3 regions of the Exiguobacterium sp. HSB13 genome follow, and region 2 is predicted to be linked to each of the others. Evidence: a T-box and tRNA genes for the amino acid it is inferred to sense, from the RefSeq annotation. Region 2 holds a T-box; the other regions hold tRNA genes.
The links. A T-box is a leader RNA that pairs with one kind of tRNA and senses whether it is charged. The one in region 2 lies ahead of ACZGCQ_RS08380 (valine--tRNA ligase), so its partner is inferred to be a tRNA-Val.
Positions count from the first base shown of each region.

Region 1: it has a tRNA-Val gene. The T-box ahead of ACZGCQ_RS08380 (valine--tRNA ligase) is inferred to sense a tRNA for this amino acid. The anticodon was not compared.
Region 3: it has a tRNA-Val gene. The T-box ahead of ACZGCQ_RS08380 (valine--tRNA ligase) is inferred to sense a tRNA for this amino acid. The anticodon was not compared.

Region 1 covers NZ_JBUZOM010000004.1:82,937-87,216, forward strand. The annotation lists gene ACZGCQ_RS15240 (efflux RND transporter permease subunit) at 1-1,540, opposite strand, end outside; tRNA gene ACZGCQ_RS15245 (tRNA-Val) at 1,727-1,799, shown strand; gene ACZGCQ_RS15250 (PTS sugar transporter subunit IIC) at 1,896-2,918, opposite strand; gene ACZGCQ_RS15255 (metallophosphoesterase family protein) at 3,280-4,014, shown strand; gene ACZGCQ_RS15260 (hypothetical protein) at 4,050-4,280, opposite strand, start outside.
Region 2 covers NZ_JBUZOM010000001.1:1,559,058-1,563,337, forward strand. The annotation lists gene ACZGCQ_RS08380 (valine--tRNA ligase) at 1-1,961, opposite strand, end outside; T-box leader at 2,012-2,241, opposite strand; gene hemL (glutamate-1-semialdehyde 2,1-aminomutase) at 2,296-3,606, opposite strand; gene hemB (porphobilinogen synthase) at 3,603-4,280, opposite strand, start outside.
Region 3 covers NZ_JBUZOM010000004.1:72,612-76,891, reverse strand. The annotation lists gene ACZGCQ_RS15210 (response regulator transcription factor) at 1-537, opposite strand, end outside; gene ACZGCQ_RS15205 (sensor histidine kinase) at 539-1,888, opposite strand; gene ACZGCQ_RS15200 (YdhK family protein) at 2,035-2,595, shown strand; tRNA gene ACZGCQ_RS15195 (tRNA-Val) at 2,642-2,714, opposite strand; gene ACZGCQ_RS15190 (nitroreductase family protein) at 2,857-3,483, opposite strand; gene yhfH (protein YhfH) at 3,668-3,814, shown strand; gene ACZGCQ_RS15180 (polysaccharide deacetylase family protein) at 4,007-4,280, shown strand, end outside.

The DNA.
Region 1 (4,280 bases), on a different contig from region 2:
GTACGATCGTAATCGCAACGAGTAGTGAAGCAAGTAATGAGAAAATAATCGTCAAAGCGAACGGTAAGAAGAACTTACCAGTAATCCCACCGACAAATCCAATCGGTAGGAAGACGACGACGGTCGTCAGCGTCGATGACGTGATTGCTTTTAGAATCTCTTTTGTCGATTGTTCGATGATCTCATCCGTCATACCGGATTCGGATTTTCGGACGCGCCGGAAGATGTTCTCGATGACAACGATACTATCATCGACGACACGACCGACTGCAACAGCCATCCCACCAAGTGTCATGATGTTCAGGGATATATCTTGCCAGTTCAAGAAGATCGCTGCGATGAGTAATGATAATGGAATCGAGACGATGGCGATGATCGTCGCACGGAGGTTCCGTAAGAATAAGAGTACAGCGAGTGATGCGAAGAGTGCACCCAGTAATCCTTCTTTGACGAGTGTCGCAACGGATTCCTCGATATCCTTCGCTGAATCAATCCCAATCGTATAGTCGACTTGATCATCATATTTATTGAGGATCTTCGTGACTTCATCTGCGATTTCGACCGTATTGGCATCTTGTTTTTTCGTGATTGCCATCGATAAGGAATCTTTTAAGTCGTAACGTGTTTTTTCACTTTGTTGCGAGACTGCTTCGATTTTTGCGATATCCTCTAGGCGAATCGGCTCTGCAGGTTCAGCCGTCTGATCTGCAGCTGCTCCACCTGTTGTACTTGGTGGTCCTTGTGTTGCATCTTGTGGTGGACCGCCTGCAGATGACTGACCGTTACTTGCTGAACTAGCTGCACCTGCAGCAGGTGTCAATTGGAGATTTTTTAGTTTATCTAGATTTTCTAGTTTTTCTTCAACGCGAATCGGAATTTTCGAATCGTTTTCTGATAGCTGACCTGATGGGAACGAGACATACTTTCCATTGATTTGTTCCTTGATGCTTGAGAGCGAGAGACCCGCTTCCGTCGCTTTTTCCTTATCGACGGTGATTTGAACGAGATCATCCTTATAGCCACCAACCGACACGCTGTTGATGCCTGGAATCTTATTAAGTTCAGGTTCGATATCTTCCTTTAGAATTTTCTCGATGTCTTTACCATCCTTGCTAAAGAAGGAGATATTATAGATCGGGAACGATCCAAAGGACAGACGATTTAATTTCGTCGTTGCTTCCTCCGGTAGATTCGCATCTTGGATGGCAGCATCGATTTGTTGTTCGACCTTATCCATATCAGTATCGAACGGGAATTCGATGTTTAAGATACCGATACTTTCATAAGAAGAACTTGTTAGCTTGGTAGCCCCTTCAATTCCTTTAAGCGAAGTTTCAAGCTTTGAGACGACTTGTTTATCGACATCGTCAGGTGATGCACCAGGGTAAACCGCTTCGATTGAAATCTGAGGAAACTCGATTTCCGGGAACTGATCGACTTTTAATTGTGAGAAGGAATACACGCCTCCTAAAATCAATAGGATTGCAATGATGAAGACAGCAACCGAGTTCTTCAAACTAAATCGGGTTAAGAAGTTCATATGAACGCTCCTTTCTTTTTATATGTGCTTATTTACATAGTAGAGGACACTCATAGAACCCGCAACTTTAAAACTGTTTTTATTTAAAAAGATCATTTTGAAAAAAGATAATTTTTTTTGTTAAAAAGGCTTTACACTTTTCGATATGCTGCTATAATAAAAACATACCCAGTAACAACACAGCATGATTCTGTAGCTCAGCTGGGAGAGCGCTACCTTGACAGGGTAGAGGTCGCTGGTTCGAGCCCAGTCAGAATCATACCGAAATCGTTCCTTTTCGAAGGAACGATTTTTTTGCGTTAAAAAAACTATTCCCGAAATCAATCAGGAATAGTTGGAAGGGTGGTAAAATGTTTTATTGAATTTCGAGATGAAGATCGCCGCGCTTCGTCCACCCTGCGACAGTCGTCAATCGATAGAAGACGAGCGTCAAGACACCAGGTAGAACGACACCAGTCAAGAAGAAGACAAGGAACGCTTGAGGGCCTTGATTGACGAAGATATTGAGTGGGGCAATCATCGAATTGAGTCCAAGTCCTGCGAGTTCATACGGTACTTTCAAAGAGAGAAGAAGCGTCGCGACAGGAGCTGAAATCATCGCTGCGAGAAACGGTGCAACGACAAGACGTGGATTTTTAACGATATTCGGGAATTGTACTTTAGGTGTTACAAAGAATGAAGCAATCAAACCACCTGGATCCGTCTGACGATATGCCATCAACGTAAAGCCGACGAATTGAGCGGAACAGCCAATGAGTGCAGCGGCACTCGCTACAGGATCAAGTTGCAAAGCGATAGCGAGTGCAGCGGACGAAGCAGGAGACATCAATAAGACACTAAAGATGAGTGCAATAACAAGAGATGTAGCAATAGGAGAAGACTCGACTGAAGCTGTGATCATGGCACTGAATTTTGTAAGGAGTGGTGTCGTGACGGCAGCAGCACCGATTCCGGTCACACCGCCAGCAAGGACAGCGCTCATTGGGATGACCATCATGTCAAATTTCGTTTTTCCAGTCATGCGTTTTCCGACGTATACAGCGACAGCAGCCGCGAGTAATGCACTGATCGGCTGACCGGGTACAAGAACGAGTCCAGAAGCAGTCGATTGAAGGGCGGCACCACCGATCGTCGCTGCGATCATCGCGCTGAACAGCACAAGTGTGTTTCCTCCGAGCTGAAAGGCAATACCGGCACCAAGCGCGGGAGCGAGTAGTACTTTTGCGACACCACCAATCGTCAGTAACATTTGGATATGTAGAAGATTTCCGAGTGTCTCAATCAGAAGTCCGACACCAAGTGTTACAAGAACGGCATTTGCCATTCCAGCTGATACTTTTACCATTCGATCCATCGCATATTCTTTCAACGTTGTCATCCTCTCTCTATCTATCTCTATTTTTTGCCATGAAAAAAGCCTATCCGTTTTTGGGATAGGCGCCACTCATTCTGTGCGGGCGCCTCATTCGATGCATCGAAAGAAGGGCCCAAAAATCATTTCCGCTTCATCATCGGAAAAGTTTTCAGTCCCTCATGCATAGAATAATCAGTCGTCCGGCTTGGTTAAATGGCTGTTGCGTCGGAATCATTCGATCGTGCCCCTCTCTGTGAATTTTTCTAAGCCTAACATGCTCTTGATCAATAATCAATATTTTCTGACAATTTATTTTTCCTGAAATCTGACAGGAATTCACGATATCATCGGGAAATCCTAATGTACCAACAATGGAGGCGTTTACATGAAAGTTATGCTTTTTACAGATATTCACGGCAATGCATCAGCTTTGCGTGCTGTATTGTCCCATCTTGATCAACAAACAGATATCGATGCCGCTTATTGTCTCGGTGATCTTGTCGGTATTGGACCAGAGCATAATGAGGTCATTGATTTATTAAGACAACGGTCTGATATCCAGACGATTTCTGGAAATCATGATGAATGTGTCCTTGCTTTAATCCATGGGGAGACCTATCCCGATAGTTACCGACATGCTAAAGAGCACCATCAATGGATCGCGGATACGTTGACGCAAGAGAATCAAAAGTATTTGGAGCACTTACCACGTATCTTAAATGTTACGCATCAGGAACAAACGATGCACCTGACGCACTATGCTTACGCCGACCAGACGAAGAAGATTGGTGAAGAGCCATTAAAGCAAGCAGTGGATGGAACGAAAGAAAGCTTATCCGTCCTGTTTGCTGGAAGTGAGGCACGGATCATTGGTTTCGGTCATCATCATCCAGCGCAACAAGTCGAGACAGAGCAAACGCTCTTTATTAATCCAGGTGCACTTGGATGTCAGGAAACAGCTGTTGCTCCAGTAGCAATTATCGATTGGGAGAAGGACCAAGTCCGTTCAGAAATCCTGAAGATTTCATATGATGATCGACCATTTCTAGATGTGCTCAATACGACGGAAATGCCGGAACGTGAGTTGATGCGCCGCCTCTTCTTCGGTAGTAGGACATGAAAAAACCTTCATGAAATGTTCATGAAGGAATTCAATCAAGACGATAGTTTTGTCATGACCGAGATAAGACACACGACAATCAGTAACACGATACCAATGTTTCGTTTCAATGGATGGCGTGACCAGTAAAAGAATAGCGCAAGGACAGGGGCCACAAAAAAGGCAACGATGAGACTAATTAATGTTGCAAGAAATAATACAAATATCCAAAGTTTGCTCGTTATCCGGTATACCTGCCACACGTCGTAAAGCGACATGAGTGTATA
Region 2 (4,280 bases):
AATTTTGCCATCTCAATGTACCAGTTACAGAAGTCTTCCCAGATGAAGTGATAGAGAATACGTCCTGCTTCACCAAACTCATATTTATCCGACAGACGTGTTACATCGTCGATTGTCGTCTGTAAGCGTGTCAAGATCCATTTATCTGCGAGTGACTTCTCGCCTGTCAAATCGATCTGATCAAACGTTAGACCATCCATGTTCATCAGGGCAAAACGGCTTGCGTTCCACAGTTTATTCGAGAAGTTCCATGTTGCTTCGATCTTTTCCCAGTAGAAACGAAGATCGTTCCCTGGCGTCGATCCTGTCGTTAAGAACCACCGGAGTGAATCGGCACCATACTTCTCAATGACATCCATCGGGTCGATTCCGTTCCCGAGGGATTTCGACATCTTGCGTCCTTCCGAATCACGAATTAATCCGTGGATCAAGACGTCTTGGAATGGACGTTGTCCTGTGAATTCGTACGATTGGAAGATCATCCGTGATACCCAAAAGGCGATGATGTCGTAACCCGTAACGAGTGTCGACGTCGGGAAGTATTTTTGATAATCCGCTGCGTCCGTATTCGGCCACCCCATTGTTGAGAACGGCCAAAGCGCTGACGAGAACCATGTATCGAGAACATCGTTGTCTTGCTCCCAGTTCTCGAGGTCGGCTGGTGCTTCCTTACCAACATAAACTTCGCCTGTTTCTTTATGGTACCAAGCTGGAATCCGGTGTCCCCACCAGAGTTGACGACTGACACACCAGTCACGGATGTTTTCCATCCAGCGTACGTACGTGTTTTCAAAGCGTTGTGGAACGAAGTTGACCTTGTCTGGTCCTTGTTGCTCCTCGAGTGCTTTTTGCGCGAGTGGTTCCATTTTAACGAACCATTGGAGTGAGAGATACGGCTCAACGATCGCGTCTGAACGCTCCGAGTGACCGACAGAGTGCAAGTGTGGCTCAATTTTAATCAAAACACCTTCTGCTTTTAAATCTTCAACAATCTGCTTACGGCATTCGAAACGATCCATACCTTCGTATTTTCCTGCGTTCTCGTTCATCGTTCCATCTTCATTCATGACGAGGACACGTGGTAACTCGTGACGGTTACCTACTTCGAAGTCGTTCGGATCGTGGGCTGGCGTAATCTTAACGACACCTGTACCGAACTCCATATCGACATAATCATCGGCAACGATCGGAATCTCGCGACCAACGATTGGTAACGTGATTGTTTTTCCGACGAGGTGAGCGTAACGCTCATCCTTCGGGTTTACGGCAATCGCTGTATCACCGAGCATCGTCTCCGGACGTGTCGTCGCTAGTTCAACGTGACCTGAACCGTCCGTTAGTGGATAGCTGAAGTGATAGAACGCACCTTCGATATCCTTGTAGATGACTTCGATATCCGAGATCGCTGTTTTTGTCGCCGGGTCCCAGTTGACGATGTATTCGCCGCGGTAAATCAAGCCTTTTTCGTAAAGTTTCACGAAGACTTCTTGAACGGCTTCCGACAATCCTTCGTCGAGCGTGAAACGCTCACGTGAGTAATCGAGTCCAAGACCAAGTTTTGCCCATTGTGCACGAATTGTTGATGCGTACTCTTCTTTCCATGCCCATGATTGCTCGAGGAATTTCTCGCGCCCCATTTCAAGACGTGATTGTCCTTCTGCCCGCAGTTTTTGTTCGACTTTTGCTTGTGTCGCGATACCGGCATGGTCCATTCCTGGTAAATAAAGAACGTCGAATCCTTGCATCCGTTTCATCCGTGTCAACATGTCTTGTAACGTCGTGTCCCACGCGTGACCAAGGTGCAATTTACCGGTGACGTTCGGTGGTGGAATAACGATCGTGTACGGCTCTTTTTCTGGATCCTGATCGGCTTTGAAATAGTCACCTTTCACCCAAAAGTCGTACCATTTTTCTTCCGTTGCCTGCGGATCATACTTCGTTGGCATTGATAATTCCTGCATCCTGATCGCTCCCTTTTTGTCCATAATAAAAACGGCTTCTCTCGTCCTATGCTAAGGACGAAAGAAAGCCGTTGCTTTTTTCCGCGGTACCACCTTAGTTCATCCACAATCGGATGCCCTCGAGCCACGTAACGTGTGGAGGACGGATATCGCTCGTAAGACTCACGATACCAGCTCGTGGGGTGACCTTCCTCCTGTTCGTCCGTCACATCTTTCAGCCAAGGATGTGTTCTCTACGCCGGTACGAATACAGGACTACTCTTCCCGTCATCGCTGTTGCCATTTTCTTCTTTACTTATTTTAGCCGAGACTTCAAGCAATCGTCAAGAACTGCTTAACGACCAAATTCGACTTGAAGTTCCTTGAACGTCAGTTCGACGGCCTCGATCGTCCGCTCGATGTCTTCGTCCGTATGGGCAATCGACAGGAAAAGACCTTCGAATTGTGACGGTGGTAAGAAGACACCACGCGCCGCCATTTTTTGATAATACGAACGGAACATCTCAAGGTTTGATGTTTTCGCTTTTTCGAAGTTCGTGACGCGTTCATCCGTGAAGAAGACACCAAACATCGCGCCTGCGCGGTTCGTCGTCAGCGGAATGTTGTATTTCGCCGCAGCGTTCAAGTAACCTTCCGACAGACGGCTCGCTTTCCGGTCGAACTCTGCATAGTGTTCTGGTTTCAATTGTGTCAGTGTTGCTAGACCCGCTGCCATCGCGAGTGGGTTCCCGGATAACGTACCCGCTTGATAGATTGGACCTTGTGGTGCGATCTGTTCCATGATGTCCCGACGTCCGCCGTAAGCACCGACCGGCATTCCGCCGCCGATGACTTTGCCGAGACACGTGATGTCTGGTGTGACACCGAAGTGCCCTTGTGCACAGTGGAATCCAACACGGAAACCAGTCATGACTTCGTCAAAGATCAGTAAGGCACCGTTTTCCGCCGTGATTTCCCGTAAGCCTTCGAGGAATCCTGGTTCTGGTGGCACGAAGCCCATGTTCCCAGCAGCCGGTTCGACGATGACACCAGCGATATCGTCGCCGTGTTTTTCAAACGCGATCCGGACAGCGTCCAAATCGTTGTACGGAACCGTCAGCGTCATGCTCGCGATTTGCGCAGGAACTCCTGGTGAATCCGGTAGTCCGAGTGTCGCGACACCTGAACCCGCTTTGATCAAGAGCGAGTCACCGTGACCATGGTAACAGCCTTCGAACTTGAGGATTTTCGTCCGACCTGTGTAGCCGCGTGCGAGACGAAGCGCTGCCATCGTCGCTTCTGTCCCTGAGTTGACCATCCGGACGACTTCGACCGACGGCACCCGACTGATGACGACTTCCGCCATCGCTGATTCGATTTCCGTTGGTGTCCCGTAGCTCCAGCCACGTGTCGCTTGTTCTTGGATCGCAGAAGTGACGATTGGATCGGCATGACCGAGAATCATTGGTCCCCATGACAAGACATAATCGATATACTCTTTTCCGTCGATATCATAGAGCTTTGATCCTTTCGCATGATCTGCGAAAATCGGTGTCATCCCGACCGATTTATAAGCACGGACCGGACTGTTGACACCACCCGGCATGAGCGGGAGTGCCCGCTCGAATGCTTCTTTTGATTTTGAGTTCTGGTTAATTAAGCTCATTTCGACCCCTCCAGGTAACGACAAATGTCTTTTGCGAAATAGGTGATGATTAAATCAGCGCCTGCTCGTTTAAAGCCAAGCATCGTCTCAAGGACGATTCGTTCTTCGTCGATCCAGCCGTTCAAGGCAGCGGCTTTGACCATTGCATACTCACCCGATACGTTATACGCGACGATCGGTAGATCAATTCGCTCGCGCACATCACGAATGATATCCATGAACGCAAGCGCAGGTTTAACGATCATGAAGTCAGCTCCTTGATCGACGTCCGCTGTTGCTTCGCGGAACGCTTCGCGACGGTTTGCTGGATCCATTTGATAACCTTTCCGGTCGCCTTCTCCCGGTGCCGAGTTCGCTGCATCACGGAATGGACCGTAATAAGCAGACGCATATTTAACACCATAGCTCATGACTGGAATATGGCTGAAGCCGTTCTCGTCTAATCCTTGACGAATGGCTGCGACGAATCCGTCCATCATCGATGATGGAGCGATGACGTCGGCACCCGCGCGAGCTTGTGAGATCGCTGTCTTGACGTGAAGCGGTAATGACGCATCATTATCGACCGTACCGTCGGCGACAATCCCACAGTGACCTGTCGACGTATATTCACATAAGCATGTGTCGGCGATGACCGTTAGCTGCGGGGCAACCTTCTTGACGAGACGTGTCGC
Region 3 (4,280 bases), on a different contig from region 2:
CCGCTCGTCTACAGACGCTTCCGCTCCCCATAACATCGTCGTTAGTTGATCGCGCGTCCAAACACGTCGTGGAGAATCTAACAATACACCTAACAATTCAAACTCTGTCTTCGTTAATAAAATCTTTTGTTGGAGGTAACTACAACGATAGCCTTCCCGGTCATAGAATAGTCCATCATACCGTTGCTGTAATAAAACTTCCATTCGCCCGATCAGTTCCCCTTCTTGAATCGGTTTTGATACGTAATCATTCGCCCCCACTTCCCGTGTCCGAATGATGTCTTCCCGCTGATTCCGAGCCGTAACCATCAAGATTGGGGTGTTAGAGTGTTCTCGAATGAGACGACAACATGTCCAGCCATCCATATCCGGCATCATGACATCTAGTAAAATCAGGTCGAATACGTGCTGACGGCAGAGATCAAGAGCTTGCTGCGCAGAATCCACAAGCTGACACGTGTACCCATACGGCTGAATATACAGTTTGAGCAGTTCAAGCATTCTCGGTTCATCATCTACGATCAATACATGCGGCATTTTATTTCTCCTTCCACTGCAGTGTCACTTGTGTTCCATGTCCAAGTTGACTCTTGATGTTCAATTCTGCTCCATGTGTCCGTGCAATTGCTTCAACGATGGAGAGTCCGATTCCAGTTCCTCCATGTTTTCGAGAACGAGATGCTTCCGTTCGGTAGAGCCGTTTCGTTACATGAGGTAAAGATTCTGCAGCGATCCCTTCTCCTGTATCTTCGATTTGAATGAAAGCCCCTACTGCGTTGACACCATAACGAACGATGATTTTTCCCGACGTCGTATGTCGACGTGCATTTTCAATGATATTCACGATCATCTGACGGAGCTGCTGAGCGTCACCCATCACTTCTAATCGCTCACCTTCTATCTCGAACGAAACATTTTCTTGTTCGATGTCTGGACGCATCAATCGTATCACTTGATGAATCAAGTCTTCGACATCAACAGGTTTTCGTTCCATCATAAAAGCATTGGCATCAATACGTGCTAGCCAAAATAATTGCTCAATCCATTCATTCATTTGCTGACTTTCTTCTCGAATGATCGTAATGTAGCGTTGTTGCTCATCCGGCGTCAACGTTTGGCGTTCGAGAATATCCGCGTATCCCTTTATATATGTCAATGGTGTGCGTAGTTCATGAGATACGCTTGCTAAAAATTCGGATCGTTCCCGATTCAAAAAATCGAGATCCTGTTTTAATTGCTGAATTGAACGCGCCAATTGTCCCAGTTCGTCTTGTCGATCAATCGGCAACTCTCCACCTTCCCCATCCAATAGACGTGCCGTCGCTTTTTCCATTTGAATCAACGGACGAGAGATGAGTCGGGTCGCCCAAATGCTTGCCGCACCTGCCAATAAAAGTGCGAGCAGACCCACTTGAAAAAATTGCTGTTTCAACGGATCAAGTACGTGATCCACAATTGCTTTAGAAGCGAACATGAAGACATGACCACGATGTTCCCCATCGATGGTGATGGGGCTGTCCGTCATTAAAAAGTCACGCATCGTCACGATTTTTCCTTGTTGACGGTAATCAAAATCCGTATGCTCTAGCACACTTTTCATCTCATTCGACAAAGGTCGTGACGCTTCGAGTTGTTTTCCATCTGCATCAGTGATCACCACAGTAAACGATGAATCTGCTTCCATCATGCTGACATGGCGCATCGTCGTTTGGTCATAGGAATCGACAAGGACATCACGATGGGTATTTCCTCGGTTCAGTAAACCGTCCACTACTTCCTGCGTTCGTGTTTGAGACAACTGATAATACAACGTCGCAAACAACACACTGCCACAAATTAAAAATGCCGCAAGCACGATTCCTCCGACCGAGTATGAAATACGACGCATGACGTTTCCTCCTTTTCTCTCCACTTTAGTATAGCGAAAAAAAACGCGATAGACGCAGGCAAACGAAACTGTCACCTTATCTGCACACGATTTGCACATACGCTGGGTATAGTAAAGAAGACTAGCGACTTCAGGAGGGATTTAATATGAAAAAATCATTGACGTTAACCGTACTTGCTCTTAGTTCTACGCTTTGGCTCGGTGCATGTGGATCCGCCAATAACGCCAATAACGATGGAAGTAATAGTGACTCACATGATATGTCACATGGAGATATGATGCATTCGAGCGACGGAAAGCTACCATCCGGTTTAAAGGAAGCCAGTGATCCGACTTATCCGAAAGGAAGCAACGTCACGTTGACGACGGATCATATGGACGGTATGGACGGAGCTAAAGCAACGATTGCGGGTGCTTATGACACCGTCGTCTATGCGATCAGTTACAAACCGACCAATGGTGGAAAGATGGTGAAAAATCATAAATGGGTCATTCAAGAAGAACTCGATCCAGTTCCAACTAAGCCACTGCAAGTTGGTGATGAAACGACTGTCAAAGCGGATCATATGAAAGGTATGGATGGAGCTAAAGCGACGATTGATGAAGTAAAAGAAACGACTGTCTATATGGTGAACTATGAACCAACGGACGGTGGAGAGATGGTGAAAAATCATAAATGGGTCACAGAGGATGAGATAAAGAAATAATAAAAAAAGCCCGCTTTTCCTATAAAGGAGAAGCGGGCTTTCGGTATGATTCTGACTGGGCTCGAACCAGCGACCTCTACCCTGTCAAGGTAGCGCTCTCCCAGCTGAGCTACAGAATCATGTTTGCAGTACGTTATGTACTTGCTAGGACATGTATTAATATATCAAGAAACTAAAAGGCTGACAAGTCTTTTTCCGAAAAAAAATAAAAAAAAAATTAAAATGGAGGAATTGAACCCCACTTCCTCCATTTTGAATGACTTACAGGAATGTTGATACTTGATCGATCGGTAAACGTAGTGCGGGACGTTTTTTCGCATCTTCGACCGCTTTACCAACAGCAATTAACATGACCGGTACATACCGTGACTCGGTGATGAACGTTTCCGCAAAACGTTGATGATCAAATCCGCCCATTGCGAGTGTTGATAATCCACGTGCTTCTGCCGCAAGCATCAATTGCATCGCAGCAAGACTCGCATTCGACATTGCCGCGTCGCGACCGTATGCTTCACTTTGATAAGCGCCCTCTACTTGTGCCTTGATCGAATCGAACAAATCCTCTGTCATGCCACCTGCTTCTACTGCCGGACCATAAACCGGATTGTAGTTTCGATTAGCTTGAAGATCACCTAAGATTGCAATGACTGCTGAAGCCGAAGTGATGGCCGGCTGATTATAAGCAATCGGTGCAAGTTGCTGCTTCGCTTCTTCCGAATGAAAGACCGTGAAATGCCAGTGTTGCAGATTCCAAGCACTCGGCGCCGCTGTCGTCCATTCTAATAGTTCTTCCACTTCCTGTTTTGAAAGCTTGAACGTTTCGTCGTAATGGCGAACGGAACGTCTTTCTGTTAAGACACGCATTGTATCAAGTGTTGCCTGTGTCATGTATAAATCCCCCTTATCATTATCAGATTACTTAGATATCGTAGCATGTCTCTTTTTCATTGTCCTCTATCAGTACTTCAAACGCCTTTACTGTTATAAAACAATTGTTGACTTTACACTTCTGTACTAATACAATGAAAACAAGATAAAAATCATTGCGTATACTTTGAAGGAGGAAAAACACATGGAACAACCCCTTTACCAAGAAGCATCTGCTGCATTCTATCGTGAACTTCCCGTCAAGACGTGTGCCCATTGCGGAAAAGAGATGGATGAACAATGTGAATCCTATCAAACGGAATGCGATGAGTGTGCTGTAACAGAACACTAATAACACATGAAACAATCACTTAATTAGTGGTTGTTTTTTTATTTCTTGCAAACTGTTTCTAAATAAACCGATGTTTTTTAGGAAAATCGATTTATCGTCATCTTTTTGTCATCTGTTTGTTACAAAAGAAACAGTCAGAATGTTACATTATCTGTATATGATATTTTTTGACAAAAGGAGCGACAGACAACGATGGATCCATTTACCTCAAGCCACGCTAACGAACTCGGTCCACGACCGCGTACAAAAAAAAGAAAATTTTTCCCACGTTTTTTCTTACTTCTCACACTTGTCTTTCTCGGAGTTGGAGGATATGTCGCTTACCGATACGTTTTTACTCCTGAGCAACAATCCATTACGACAGGTAAATCCATTACTGAAGTACCTGTCGTCAATATGGAAAAAGCACGCGTGGAAAAATGGAATGGTGTAACGAAAAAAGTCGCCTATTTAACATTCGAAGATG